DNA from 3 places in the Nonomuraea rubra genome. Region 1 is predicted to be linked to each of the others. Evidence: riboswitches for the same ligand, from Rfam matches in the RefSeq annotation. Region 1 holds a riboswitch; each other region holds the start of a gene.
What was found. A riboswitch is a leader RNA that binds a small molecule or an ion and turns the genes downstream of it on or off. The one in region 1 is predicted to bind cyclic di-AMP.
Positions count from the first base shown of each region.

Region 2: another riboswitch for cyclic di-AMP. It lies ahead of HD593_RS38580 (C40 family peptidase); the one in region 1 lies ahead of HD593_RS24065 (glycoside hydrolase family 25 protein).
Region 3: another riboswitch for cyclic di-AMP. It lies ahead of HD593_RS35935 (CHAP domain-containing protein); the one in region 1 lies ahead of HD593_RS24065 (glycoside hydrolase family 25 protein).

Region 1 is NZ_JACHMI010000001.1:5,280,652-5,285,477, reverse strand. It holds gene HD593_RS24075 (PBS lyase) at 1-798, opposite strand, end outside; gene HD593_RS24070 (DUF4383 domain-containing protein) at 1,077-1,523, shown strand; cyclic di-AMP (ydaO/yuaA leader) riboswitch at 1,769-1,915, shown strand; gene HD593_RS24065 (glycoside hydrolase family 25 protein) at 1,927-2,694, shown strand; gene HD593_RS24060 (helix-turn-helix transcriptional regulator) at 3,096-3,959, opposite strand; gene HD593_RS24055 (SDR family NAD(P)-dependent oxidoreductase) at 4,131-4,826, shown strand, end outside.
Region 2 is NZ_JACHMI010000001.1:8,485,737-8,490,562, reverse strand. It holds gene HD593_RS38590 (NYN domain-containing protein) at 1-949, shown strand, start outside; gene HD593_RS38585 (C40 family peptidase) at 1,055-2,008, shown strand; cyclic di-AMP (ydaO/yuaA leader) riboswitch at 2,425-2,591, shown strand; gene HD593_RS38580 (C40 family peptidase) at 2,665-3,189, shown strand; gene HD593_RS38575 (gluzincin family metallopeptidase) at 3,289-4,110, shown strand; gene HD593_RS38570 (M48 family metallopeptidase) at 4,122-4,826, shown strand, end outside.
Region 3 is NZ_JACHMI010000001.1:7,911,833-7,916,658, forward strand. It holds gene HD593_RS35920 (hypothetical protein) at 1-6, opposite strand, end outside; gene HD593_RS35925 (aldo/keto reductase) at 105-926, shown strand; gene HD593_RS35930 (Gfo/Idh/MocA family protein) at 1,013-1,966, shown strand; cyclic di-AMP (ydaO/yuaA leader) riboswitch at 2,084-2,220, shown strand; gene HD593_RS35935 (CHAP domain-containing protein) at 2,233-2,943, shown strand; gene HD593_RS35940 (DUF6928 family protein) at 3,106-3,876, shown strand; gene HD593_RS35945 (ABC transporter ATP-binding protein) at 3,886-4,826, opposite strand, start outside.

The DNA of each region.
Region 1 (4,826 bases):
CGCGGGCGGGACGCCGGCCGTGCCCGAACGGTAGACGGCGGCGACCACCTGCAGCACGTCCTCGACCTCGGCCACCGGCGGGCCGTCCGCCGCGCCGGGCAACGAGGCGAGCTCGGCCAGAGTCACCAGCCGCAGCCCCGGGTCCGGATCGGCGGCGACGATGCCGGCCAGCAGGTCACGGAGCGCCGCGTCCGGCTCCCCGACGCGCCGCGCCAGCGTGCCCAGCGCACGTACGAACGCCGCCCGCACCCCGGAGTCACCCTCAACCGCCCGCACCCCTGGGTCACCCTCGACCACCCGCACGGCCGTGCCACCCTCGCCCGCCAGCAGGGCCGTCAGGCGGGTGAGGGCCGTGCGGCTCTGGTCCGCGCAGGCGGGCAGGACCTCGGCCGCCGCCTCCCGCACCCGCGGGTCGGCGTCCTCCAGCAGCCGCTCCCACAGCGGGTACGCCATCGCGACCGCCTGGTTGGCCTTCCGGTACGCCCCCGTCAGCTCACCGGGATCCTCAGCGGAGCCGATGCCGGCCAGCAGCCGCACCACCTCCGGCCGCCCGGGCAGCCCCGGATGGGCGGCGAGGCGCAGCAGGAACGGGATAGCCGCGATCGTGCAGGGGTAGATGTCACCCTGGTGATGCACGGCCGCGTACATGCCGTCGAGCGCGGTCTCGCGAACGGCGGGGTCGGGGTGCGCCAGCCCGCGCAGCAGCTCCGGCACGTCGCCCGCGGAGCCGTAGGCGTGCCGCATGCGGCTCCAGCGAACCTCGTCGAGCCCGGCGAACGGATCAAGGGCCTCGTCCATGGGCCGCCATCCTGCCCGAGGGCACTGACACTTTCGCTACGAGGGGCGATCGCCTGCGGTGAAGCTGTTCTGAAGCCGTCATGACACCGCCATCTGCTTGGATCATCTGTCATGAACCGCATCAAGAACTGGCCCAGGATCGCCCAGGCGGTGTGCGCGCTGTTCGCCCTCGCGACACTGATCTACACCGTGGGCGCGCCATGGGACTCGCACTGACCCGCCCGGCATGACCCCGGCCCACGGGGTAGGAGGAGGGCCCACCTGAACAGGGAGGTCCGATGGACACCCCCCGTACTCCGGCCACCCGCTCCCCCGTGCAGGTCGCCGCCCTCGGCGTCGGCGTCGTCTTCCTGCTCGTCGGCGTGCTCGGCTTCATCCCCGGCGTCACCACCGGCTACGACGACCTGCGGTTCGCGGGTCACGAGTCCGATGCGTACCTGCTCGGCGTCTTCCAGATCTCCATCCTGCACAACCTCGTCCACCTGCTGTTCGGCGTCGCCGGCGTGCTGCTCGCCCGTACGTGGGCCGGCGCGCGCAACTTCCTCGTCGGCGCCGGGGCGGTCTACCTGGTGCTCTGGATCTACGGCATGCTGGCGGGCCACGACAGCCCGGCCAACTTCGTCCCGCTCAACGCCGCCGACAACTGGCTGCACCTGGTGCTGGGCATCGGCATGATCGCCCTGGGCCTGCTCCTGAGCCGCCGCCGGGTGGCCGCCGGCGGCTGAGGGCACCGTCCCGCCGGCGAGAGCGGAAAATTTACCCGGCCGCAAATCCCCGGCCGGCACGGCATTGGAGCCCCGTTCGTGGCCTCACGGACGGGGATCCTTTTTGCCATATTTGCACCGTCTTTGGGGTGATATGTACCTTCTGTAGGTAGCGGTGCACGTACTGACGCCTTGCTGTCGTGTCGTCGCCCGCGCTGTTGACCGGACCGGACGCCGTTCTCCCAGCCTCTGGGCTGTTCGAGGACGACGCCCGGCCGCCGAATCCGCACCATGAGCGGAGCCGGGGACCCAATCTTCCCGGGGTGAATCGGACGCCGGCCCACGCCGCGCCCGTAGGGCACTTCCCAGCCCGAACCCGTCAGCTAACCCGGTAGGCGGCATGGAAGCAAGGAGTCATCACCTCATGCTCAAGCCCAAGCTCGCCGCGACCCTCAAGAACCAGATTTCCGAGCGCTTCGGCCTGGCCGTCGGCGGCGCGATCCTGGCGAGTGCCGCCGCGCTCACCGGGGTGGCCGGCACGGCGCCGGCCTCGCCCGCCGGCCACGTCGCCGCACCCGAGGTCCAGCACGAGACCCGGCAGGAAGCCCACCAGCTCTCCTACGGCCTGGACATCTCCAACTACGAGCCGCTCTACGACTGGAGCGCCAGCTCGGCCCAGTTCGGCATCGTCAAGGCCACCGAGGGCACCGGGTTCCGCGACGCGTCGTTCGCCAGGCACTGGCGCGAGCTGGGCGACAAGGGCATCGTCCGCGGCGCCTACCACTACGGCCACCCCGGCAACGACCCCATCGCCGAGGCCGACCACTTCCTGTCCGTGCTGAACGCGCAGCCCGCCAAGCCCGGCGACCTGCTGGTGCTGGACCTGGAGACGTCCGACGGCCGGTCCGTCGAGCAGGTCAACGCCTGGGCCAGGGCCTGGCTGTCGCACGTGAAGGCCAAGACCGGGGTCACGCCGATGTTCTACAGCGGCTGGAACTTCGCCGACACCTACGGCAAGGGCCTGGCCGAGTACCCGCTCTGGGTCGCGCACTACGGCAGGGCCAAGGGCGCGGTCACCCCGCCCGCCGACTGGAAGTCCTGGACGATCCACCAGTACACCGACTCGCCGATCGACCAGAACGTCTCCGCGCTCAGCCCCGACCAGCTGCGCGGCCTGGGCAGGCCCGCCTGACACCCCGGCGGACTTGCCCGAGGGCTGTTCACCTGGCATGTCGACAATGACCGCGATCAAGGCCATGTGATCAAGGCCATGTGATCAAGGGGCCGGCCGCTGACATGGCGGAAGAGGGCACGCGCTCGGACTTCAGGAAGAGCCGGATCCGCATGTGGGACGTACCGTCGCGGTCACGATCAGCCCGACGGCACGTCGGTGCTGGTCACCGACCGGGACGGCGCGCTGCGGGTGTGGGCTTCGACTGGGAGCTGTCGGTCGCGGGCGGTGAAGGGATCTCCACATGACGGCGACGGACTTCCAGCACGCGCTCCTGGCGGCCTCCGGCTGGTCCCGCACCTCTGCACAGGTCAGCAGTGTTGGGCAGGTCAGCAGTGTTGGGCACAGCAGTGTTGGGCAGGTCAGTGGCCGGCGGGCTGGCCGGCGACCGCCGCGAGCCGCAGCTTCGTCTCGTCCTGGCTGCCGGGCGCGGCCGTCATGATCACGATCTTGAGCTCGGAGTCGCCGTCGGTCAGCACGTCGCAGTCCACCGTGACCGGGCCCACCGAGGGGTGCCTGATCGTCTTGTGGTCCTCGCGGTGGGCGGCCACCGCGCCGGTCGCCCAGAGCTCGGCGAAGCGCGGGTTGCCCGCGTTCAGCACGCGGATCAGCTCGGCCAGGCGCGCGTCGCGGGGGAAGCGGCCGGTCGCGCGGCGCAGGTCGGACACGACGGCGGCGTCCGTGCCGTCGCGGTCGGACTCGGTGACGGGCCAGAGCGCGAGGCGGGCGGGGCCGCCGTCGAGCGGGAACCTGTCGCGGGCGAAGTTACGCAGGTGCGGCGGCGAGGAGGAGGGGTCGCCCAGCAGCGCGGCCCAGCCGTGGTTCCACCAGATGAGCTGCCAGTCCGCCGCGAACACGGCGACCGCCACGTCCCCGAGCCGGGTGAGCACGCGGTGCACGCCGGGCGGGATGTGGTCGCGGACGGTGCCGTCCGCCGGCGGGACGAGGCGGGCCAGCCGGTAGAGGTGGTCGCGTTCGGCGGCGGACAGTTGCAGGGCGCGGGCCAGGGACGCCACCACCTGCGCCGAGGGGGTCGTGGCACGCCCCTGCTCCAGGCGTACGACGTAGTCGACCGACACGCCGGCGAGCTCGGCGAGCTCCTCGCGGCGCAGCCCCGTCGCGCGCCGCGCCGGACGCACGGGCAGCGCCACGGCGGACGGCGGCAGGCGGTCGCGCCACGCGCGGATCGTCGCGCCCAGCCCGGCCCCGGGAGGTGTCGTCTCCATGCCCTCCATCCTCTGGCATGCCCGCCCATCAGCGGCGACGCGGAGGTGGTACTGCTGTTCCTACCGTCGAGCCGTCCCCGGCGAGCTGTCGCGGTCCGGAGGTGGTACTGCTATTCCTACCGTCGAGCCGTCCCTGGCGGAGCTGCTCGCGGCCGGACGAACATTCCTTACATGACGATCACTTTCATCACCGGAGCGAACAAGGGCCTCGGCCGGGAGACCGCCCGCCGCCTCATCGAACTCGGCCACACCGTGCTGCTCGGCGCCCGCGACCCCGAGCGGGGCGCGGAGGCCGCCGCCGCACTCGGCGCACGCTTCGTCCCGATCGACGTGACCGACGACGCGTCCGTGGCCGCCGCGGCGGCGGACGTGGCCGGGCACGAGGGCTCGATCGACGTTCTGATCAACAACGCCGGTGTCCACGGCCCCTCCGGCGATCCCAGCGCCCTCACCGGCGCCGACGCCCTGACCGTCCTCGACGTCAACCTCGCCGGCGTGGTCCGGACGACCACCGCGTTCCTGCCGCTGCTGCGCCGATCGGCGGACCCGGTCATCGTGAACGTCAGCAGCGGCATGGGCTCGCTCGCCCACACCCATGACCCGTCCAGGCCCGAGTCCAGGGTCGTCGCGCCGCTCTACACCGCCTCGAAGGCGGCGCTGACGATGCTGACCACCCAGTACGCCAAGGCGCTGCCGGGCATCCGCGTCAACGCCGCCGACCCCGGCTACACGGCGACCGACCTCAACGGCCACACCGGCCCCCAGACGGTCACCGAGGGGACGGACGCCATCGTCGGCCTCGCGACGGAGCGGCCCGGCGCGGGCTCGGGACGGCTCGTCGACCGGCACGGGGAGGTCGCCTGGTCC
Region 2 (4,826 bases), 3.2 Mb from region 1:
GGAGCAGTCGGCGGTGGCGGCCGAGGACCTGGAGCGCGAGGAGACCGTCACCCGGCTGCGCGAGCAGCTCGCCGCGCAGAAGAGCGCCGCCAAGGAGGAGGCCGACCGGCTGCGCGAGCAGATCAAGGCCGCCCGCGCGGAGAACTCCGACCTGCGCCGCAAGCTGCACGACGCGCGCGAGCGCGCCAAGGCCGCCGCGCGGCGGGCCGAGGAGATGGAACGCACGGCGGAGGAGGCCAGATCGGCCGCCACGGCCGCGGGCAGCGCCGGCGAGTCCGAGCTGCGGCGGCTGCGCGAGCGGGTGGCCGACGTGGAGAAACAGCTGGAGGCCTCGCGCCGGGCCGCCCGCGAGGGCAGGAGCATCGAGGACGCGCGCATCCGGGTGCTGCTCGACGCCCTCCAGGACGCCTCGGCCGGGCTCCGGCGCGAGCTGGCCCTGCCCACCACGATCAGCCGGCCCGCCGACTCGGTCGCGGCCGTCACCGGCGAGCGCCCCGGCGTGCGCGGCGTGCCCGCGCGCGCCCTGGCCGACGACGACCCGCAGCTCCTCGACCAGCTCCTCGCGCTGCCGCAGGTGCACCTGATCATCGACGGCTACAACGTCACCAAGACCGGCTACGGCACCCTCACCCTCGCCGACCAGCGCACCCGGCTGATGACCTCGCTGGGCGGGCTGGTGGCGCAGACCAGGGTCGAGGTGACGGTGGTGTTCGACGGTGCGGAGCTCAACGCGCCCGTGCAGGTGGTGGCGCCGCGCGGGGTGCGGGTGCTGTTCAGCGCGCCGGGGGAGATCGCCGACGACCTCATCCGGCAGCTCGTCCGGGCCGAGCCGTCCGGCCGGGCCATCGCCGTGGTGTCGTCGGATCGGGAGGTGGCCGAGTCCGTCAGGCGGATGGGCGCCAGACCCGTTCCGTCTGGCTTGCTGCTGCGCCGGCTGGGCCGCGCATAAATTACGAATTGGTGGGTTTGGCGATACCTCGCCTGCCACTTCTGTACTATTTCGCCCCAGGTGTAATCCCTGGGAGGCGATACAGTGAGGTTTGGCAGGGTACCGGTGGCCGCGGGTCTCGCGTTCGGACTGGTGCTGACCCCGCTGGGAGCTGCCCTCGCCGATCCCCGCCCCACCTTGGCGCAGGCCAAGGCCAAGCTGGAGAAGCTCAACGACAAGGCCGACAAGGTCGTCGAGCAGTTCAACCAGGCGAACGAGCGCTACAAGAAGGCCAAGGGCACCTACACGAAGCTGAACGACAGCTACAAGCGCAAGCTGCAGACCGTCGCGGAGCTGCGCGCGCAGGTGATCGGGATGGCCGTCGAGAGCTACAAGCTCGGTGAGGACGTCACCTCCTGGCCCGGCATGTTCGGCTCGGACAACCCGCAGGCCATGCTCACGGGCTGGGCCGTCGCCGGGCAGCTCTCGCGCGAGCGGGCCGAGAAGCTGGCCGCCTTCGATCGCGAGAACAAGGGGCTGAAGACCGAGCGTGACAAGGCCGAGGTCGCGCTGGACGAGGCCGAGGAGGAGCGCGACGCCGTCGAGAAGGAGCGCTCCGAGATCCGCAAGCTGATCGCCGAGCAGAAGAAGCTGCTGGACAGGCTGGGGGCGTACAACCCCGGCAACCCGAACAGCACCGGCATCAAGTACACGGGTCCGGCGTCGGGCAGCGCGGCGGCGGCGTTGCGGTTCGCGTTCGCGCAGGTGGGCAAGCCGTACATCTACGGCGGCACCGGGCCGCGGGGCTTCGACTGCTCCGGGCTCACCCAGGCGGCCTGGGCGGCGGCGGGGGTGTCGCTGCCTCGTACGACGTGGCAGCAGTGGTCCTGGGGGGCCAGCCGGAAGGTGGACCTCGACGCGCTGCAGCCCGGAGACCTGATCTTCAGCGAAGGGCTCGGGCACGTCAGCATGTACGCGGGCAACGGGCAGATCGTCCATGCGCCGCAGACGGGCGACGTCGTCAAGGTCGTCAAGCTCTCCGCGTACGGCCGTTCCCTGGTCGGAGCGGTTCGCCCGTAAGCAGGCCGGTTGTGAGGCCGTTTCGCGGTCACCGGCGCTTCTACTATCGCGCATCGTAGACCGGTGGCCCGGGAGCGCTCCCAGTGGCGTTGCTCACGTTTAAAGGGCGACAAATGTGACGTAGGCGACAAATGCCACCTGACAAGCTCGGTGATTTCGAAGTGTGAGCAGGGTCACATTTCAGTAACGGAACCTGGTGTTCCAGCAGGGGTTTCCAACTTGACTCACCCCTCTGGCTGATCTTTACAACCTGACTCAGCCTTTGCCGATCCTTGACCTTTCGGCGTAGCTTCTGGCGTCGTCGCGGTGAACAAGCCATGTCGCCGCGAATCCCGCATCGGTCCCTCCCGATGTGCGACAGATAAAAAAATCCGCCGGTCGCACCCCGAGCATCCCCACATCGAATCTCGATCGGGGCACGCGACCTGCCGAATCCGTGCAGCCAGGAGGCACGGAGCCGGGGACCCAAGAGATCCCACGTTCCCCAAGGGATCAGGGGTGAATCGGCGCGCCCATCGCGCCGTAGGGCGACTTCCACGCCCGAATCCGTCAGCTAACCCGGTAGGCGTTCGTGGAAGACACAAGGAGAAATCCTGTCTAGTCCCCTGCACAACCCCCGCCTGTCCCGCCTTGCCCTGAGTGGCGTAGCACTCACGATGACCGTGACGGCCGGAGGTCTGATCCTCCATGCCCCAACGGCTCAGGCGGCGACGACGAGCGAGACGGCCACTCTGACGACGGTGAAGGCGGAAACCACCGCCAGGACGTCCCAGAAGGCCACAGCAGCCCAGCGAAGGGCCGCCAAGCTCGCTCGGCAGAAGATGAAGGCCCGCAAGGCCCTCGCCGTGGCCAAGAACCAGATCGGTGACCCGTACCGGTACGGAGGCACAGGGCCTGGTTCGTTTGACTGCTCCGGTCTCGTCCAGTTCGCCTGGAAGAAGGCCGGCGTCAAGCTCCCGCGCGTGGCGAGCAGCCAGTTCGCCCGCACCAAGCACAAGGTCTCCTGGCGCAATCTCCAGCCTGGCGACCTGATGTTCTTCAGCGGGCTCGGCCACGTGGGCATGTACGTCGGCAAGGGCAAAATGATCCACTCGCCGCGGACAGGTGAACGGGTACGCGTCGACAAGCTGAGCGGATGGCGCCGATCGTCCTTCGTGGGCGCGGTCCGACCCGGCATGTGAAGAAGCCCCGTCCGGATTCCTGGAGGATTTCCTGGATCCGGACGGGGCTCTCGCACGTCCGGAGCCCTCCGCCGGCGGGGAGCACTACGATCGGGCATCGTGTTCGAGCAGGTGAGCCGGCGAGCCGTGGTGACGGGCCTGCTGCTTCTCGTCCCCGCCGCCGCCACCCCGCTGCCCGGTTCCCCCATCCTTCCCCCCGAGCTGCGCGGCCTGTGGCCCGGACGGCGTACGGCCGTGAGCCGCGGCGCCCGTTCCACCGTGGCGGGGCCCGGCACCGTTCCGGCCGAGCGGCTCGACGAGCTGGCGCGCAGGGCCGACAGCGCGGGCGCGCGGGTCTCGGCCGTGCTCGGCAGGCCCGTACGCCCCCTGGTCGTGCTGCCGGAGTCCGGCCGTGACGCCGCCCGCCTGGCCGGCGGGGGACGGCTCGACGGGCTGGCCGCCGTGGCCGACGGCCGGCGCGTGATCGTCGTGCCCGAGGCGTTCGCCACGCTCAACCCCACCGGCAGGGACGTCGTCCTCACCCACGAGCTGACCCACGTCGTGGCCGGTACCGGCGGCCTGCCCGTCTGGCTGTACGAGGGTTTCGCCGACTACGTCGGCTACCGCGACGCCGGGCTGCCCGTGACCGTCGCCGCCGCCGAACTGGCGGCCGAGGTGCGGGCCGGACGGCTGCCGAGCGCTTTGCCCGGACCTGCGGCTTTCGCGGCGGATGGGCGTGACCCCGACCGGCTGGCCCGGGCGTACCAGGAGGCCTGGCTGGCGTGTCGCTTCCTCGCTGACCGGTTCGGTGAGGGGACCCTGGTGGGGCTCTACCGTGCAGCCCAGGTGGCGGGCGTCGATCGGGCGCTCGCCTCGCTGGGGCTCTCCGTCGCCACGCTGACGGCACGGTGGCGCGCGTACGTGCGGGATCAGCTCGGGTGAAGGGGAGGCCGATGGACGATCGAAGAGACACCGACGACGTGGCACGGGAAGGGGACGTGGCGGATGGCGCGATGGCCGCCGTGGGCGCCGCCGGCCATCCGGATGAGGACACGGCGCTCGGCGATGGCTCGTACGGGGAGGAGGCGGCGGAATCGGAGGACGCCGCCCGGCCCGGACACCCCCGCCCCAGCGCCGCTCACTCGGGCGCCGCTCACTCGGGCACCTCATACCCCGACAGCGCCCGCTCCGACAGCACGATGGCACCGGGGGACGCGGCGGGCTCCACGCCCGGCAAGGCGGCGGGAGGCGGGGCGGAGTGGCACGCGCCCGACGAAGCGGCGCGAGGCGAGGGGAAGCGGCACGTGCAGGGCGATGCGGCGGAGCCCGTGCCGGGGCATCGTGAGGAGGTGCCCATGACAGGAGGAGACGGCGGGACGCGGGCGGCGGCGATCGCGCTCGTGCTGCTGGGCCTGGTGATCGTGGCCGTGGCCGCCTTCAGCACCCCCTGGCAGGTACTGACCAGTGGCCCGCCCGACCCGGCCCGCGACTTCAGCGCCGCCCAGATCGCCAGGGCGCAGGCGTTCGACGCGGCCACCACCCTGCCGAGCTACCTCTCGCTGGCCCTCACGATCATCATCGCCGGCATCCTGGTCGCCACTCCGTTCAGCGCCAGGGTGCTGGGCAGGCTGCGGGGCCCGTGGTGGTTGCGGGTCGTC
Region 3 (4,826 bases), 2.6 Mb from region 1:
GACCACTCGTTGCCCTCCCAGCGGGGTGATGGCGCGTTAACGACCGCTTCAAGCTAGCCCCACCGCCTTAAGCCCTCAGAAACGCGGCGTGAACAATGGAGGGTATGAATTCGCTCATGCTCAACACCGACGGCGTGCAGATCCCGCAGCTCGGGTACGGCGTCTGGCAGGTCCCGGCCGAGGAGGCCGAGCAGGCGGTCGCCGCCGCGTTCCAGGCCGGCTACCGGCACGTCGACACCGCCGCCGCCTACGGCAACGAGGAGGGCGTCGGGCGGGCCGTGCGCGGCAGCGGGCTGCCGCGCGAGAAGGTGTTCGTGACCACCAAGCTGTGGAACGGCGACCACGGCCGCACCGAGGCCGCCTTCGACGAGAGCCTCGCCAGGCTGGGCCTGGACCACCTGGACCTGTTCCTGATCCACTGGCCGGTGCCGGAGCAGGACAAGTACGTGCAGGCGTGGAAGGCGATGGAGAAGATCTACCGTGACGGCCGGGTCAGGGCCATCGGGGTCTCCAACTTCACGGTGAACACCCTCACCAGGCTCATGGACGAGACCGGCATCACGCCCTCCATCAACCAGATCGAGCTCCACCCGTACCTGCAGCAACGCGAGATGCGGGCCTTCCACGAGGCCAACGGCATCCTCACCGAGGCCTGGAGCCCGCTGGGGCAGGGCAAGGGCCTGCTCTCGGACCCGGCGCTGTCGGTGCTGTCGGGCAAGTACGGCAAGACGCCCGCGCAGATCGTGCTGCGCTGGCACCTGCAGCTCGGGAACGTGGTGATCCCGAAGTCCGTCACGCCCGCGCGGATCAAGGAGAACATCGACGTGTTCGATTTCATCCTCGACACCGAGGACATGTCGGCCATCGGCGCCATGAACAAGGGGCAGCGGCTCGGGCCGGACCCCGATCGGTTCAACATGACGTAAGTGACTGGCGTGGCATTTGTGACGCCACGCCTTTAATGACATATCCCCCCATAACCTTTCCTTTACCTGCCCTATAACATCTCCGCGTGCGAGATTTCACTTGGGGAATTGCGGCGACCGGCGGTATCGCGCGTACGGTCGGAGCCGCCATCGCGGCCGAGCCCGGAATGCGGGTGGCCGCCGTCGGATCACGGAACCTGGCCAGGGCGCAGGCCCTGGCGGCCACGCTGGAGGCCGAGTCCGCGTACGGCTCCTACGAGCAGCTGTGCGCCGACCCGGCGGTGGACGCGATCTACGTGGCCACCCCGCACGCGCAGCACCTGCAGGTCGCCGAGCTGGCCATCGCCGCGGGCAAAGCCGTGCTCTGCGAGAAGCCGCTGGCGGCCACCGTGGACGACGCGGAGAAGATGGTGCGCCTGGCGCGCGAGGCGGGCGTGTTCCTGATGGAAGCCATGTGGATGCGGTTCAACCCGCTCGTCCGGCGCCTGGCGGCCGATCCGCGCTTCGGCGAGATCCGCTCGGTGCAGGCCACGTTCGGCTTCGCGGCGCCGTACGACCCGGCCCACCGGCTGTGGGCGCCTGAGCTGGGCGGCGGGGCCCTGCTCGACCTGGGGATCTACCCGTTCGGGCTGGCCCAGCTCCTCCTGGGCATGCCCGCTGACCTGCGCATCACGGGCTCCCTGGCCCCCAGCGGGGTGGATGCGGAGGCGGCCGGCGTATTGCTCTACCCCGGTGGCAGGCACGCTCTCGTGGCGACCTCATTGCTCGGGAATTACCCGAACACGGCCTGTGTTGTAGGTACTCAGATGCGGGCGGACCTCCAGACTCCGTTCTGGGCTCCGCAGCGGATCGTTCTCACCGGGCCCTCCATGGAGCCGGAAGAGCATGTGCTCGATCCGGCGGACAACGGATACGCCGGAGAGCTACGCGAAGTCCGCGCCGCCACGGCCGAAGGCAGGACCGAATCCTCGATCATGCCTCTTGACGAATCCCTTGCCATGCTGGGGCTTCTGGCCGACGCTCGCAGGCAGATTGCCTAGCTGGGCTTTTATGGATTTGTAATCCTCTTGCCTCATGTATTACCTTATGGGGCATCTTGAGGCATACGCCCGGTTTGTCCGGCTATGTCAGACCATCGCACGACACTTCGCAGGATCGTCCTGCGACCGCTGAATCCGCCTCCGGGCGGAACCGGGGACCCATGTCTTTGGGGCGAATCGGCACTCCGGTGCCGTAGGGCAGCTTCCACGCCCGAGCCCGTCAGCTAACCCGGTAAGCGGCATGGAAGCAAGGAGCACCTCCCTCGATGGCCAAGCACCGTATTACCGCTGTCTCGAAGAGCAACATCGCCCGCGCCGCCCTCGGCGCCACCGTCATCGCCTCCGCCCTCGGCGTCAACGCCATGACGGCCAACGCCGACACCGCGACGGGCGTCGCCGCGGCCACCGCCGCCAGGCACCCGGACACCGCCATCGCCGCCCACAAGGCCGGCGCCGCGGACGACCGCACCGAGACCAAGATCAACGTAACCGCCGACCAGGTCCTGGCCATGGCCAGGGCGCAGGTCGGCACCTCGGAGAACGCCTCCGGTGGCGGCACCAAGTTCCAGCAGTGGTACGCCGCCTCGCAGCGCGCCGGCGAGACCGTCGCCCGCGACGGCGGCAACCGCGCCGCGTACCTGAACGCCGCCTGGTGCTCGATGTTCGTCTCCTGGGTCGGCGAGCAGACCGGCGCCCGCCCGCAGGTCGGCTGGGACGCCTACACCGTCGCCCACGCCAAGTGGTTCGCCGCCAACGACCGCTGGGGCACCGTCGCCAAGCCCGGCGCCGTCGTGTTCTTCGCCTGGGACGGCGGCAAGAGCCTGAGCGACATCCAGCACGTCGGGTTCGTCGTGAAGGACAACCAGAACGGCACCATCTCCACGATCGAGGGCAACACCGGCAACGGCAAGGTCGAGGAGCGCATCCGTCCGAAGTCGCAGGTCGTCGGCTACGGCTACCCGCAGTACGCCGCCTGACGGAACGTTCCAAGGCCGAGCGACAGCTCCTTGCCTTCCATGTGACGCGACGAGCGCGCGTCCCCTTCCCGGGGACGCGCGCTCGTCGCGTTTCCGCGCTTCTGTCGGCCCGGCTCGCTACCTTGCCTCTCCATCGACCTCTCTCACCCCCCGGGAGCCCGCATGGGAGCCAAGACCGGCGTCATCGCCTACTCCTCCGCCGACACCCCTCTCCCCCGCCTCCTCCGTACGCCCGCCCGCCCCGGCGAGGCCGCCACCAGGGCCCTGATCGAGCGTTCCTTCCCCGGCCGGCACATCTCCCCGGCCGGGCCGGGCAACCTGTCCGACGACATCCGCCCGCCCGACGACCTCGCCTACGCCACCAGCTTCCCCGGCGCCGAGGTCATCTGCTGCTCGGCGTTCATGCTCGACCACCCGTCGCAGCTCCCCGCCCACCTCGTCGAGGCGAGCAGGGGCCGCCGGCTCGTGCTGCACGCCATGCACAGCGTGGTCGACTGGCTCGCCTTCGCCGTCTGGGAGGACGGCCGCCTTGCCCGCTCCCTCAGCCTCTCCCCGGGCAGCGGCATCATCGAGAACCTCGGCGACCCGTACCCGTTCGAGCTGCCGTACTGGAACGGCGACCACCCGGTCCCGCTCATGCCTGAATGGGAGGACCAAGACCCCTACCCCCTGCCGTTCCACCCGCTGGAGCTGGGCGAGGACGCGCTGCGCGAGCTGCTCGGCTTCACTGTCGAAGGCTCGATCGAGCCCGGGGACGTGGACGCGGAGGCCGTGGAGCTGCTCGGCTTCAGCGTCGTCGACCCGGACGGGCCCACTCCTGAGGAGCGGCGGGCGGAGTACGAGGCCATCGTGGCGCGGATGGGCGAGCCCAGGATCTTCCGCTACCAGCCCGACGGTTCCCTCAGGGAGGTCGGCCTGGACGACCTGGGCTGACGGACCCGTTCAGGTGGTGAAGGCGTCGCGCTGGATGGCGTACAGGTCGGCGTACGGGCCGGGGCGGGTGACGAGGTCGTCGTGGGTGCCCTGCTGGACGATGCGGCCGGCGTCGAGGACGACGATCAGGTCCGCCGTCCGGACCGTGGGGAAGCGGTGCGTGATCAGGAGGGTGACGGCGCCGGGATGGCGGCGGGCGGCCTCGGCGTAGCGGGCGAAGACGGCGCTCTCCGCCGGGGCGTCGAGTGAGGCCGTCGGCTCGTCCAGGACGAGGAGGAGCGGGGAGCTCCGCATCGAGGCGCGCGCCAGGGCGAGCTGCTGCCACTGACCGCCCGACAGGCGGTGACCGCGTTCGAAGGTGTCGCCCAGCTCGGTGGACAGGCCGCCGGGCAGCGCCGCGACCAGACCGGCGGCACCCGCGCGGGCCAGGGCCTCCTCCACGGCACGCCGGTCGCCAAGGCGAGGCAGGTCGCCCACGCCGACCGTTTCGGCGGCGGTCAGCTCGAAGCGTGCCAGGTCCTGGAAGACGGCGCTGATGCGCTGCCGCCACTCCCCCGGTGCCAGGGCGTGGAGGGGGACGTCGTCCGCCCGGATCTCGCCCCGGTCCGGGTGGTAGAGGCCGCACAGGAGCTTGGCCAGAGTGGTCTTGCCCGAGCCGTGCGCTCCGACCAGGGCAATCGTGGCGCCGGCGGGCAGGTGCAGGTCGAGGTCGTGCAGCACCTGACGGCCGGTGCCGGGGTAGGTGAAGGACACCTGGCGCAGGGTGATGCCGCTGCTCAGCCGCTCCGGCGGGCCGAGGGCGGGCGACCGGTGATCGGCGTTCCGGGCGGGCCGGGCAGCTCGGCGGGCGTAGCCGCGGAGCCAGGTCAGCCGGCCGGTGGCGCGCAGCCCCGCGGCGACCGAGCCGGCGTGGAACGCCAGCCGCGACGCCTGGGTGACGAACTGCACGC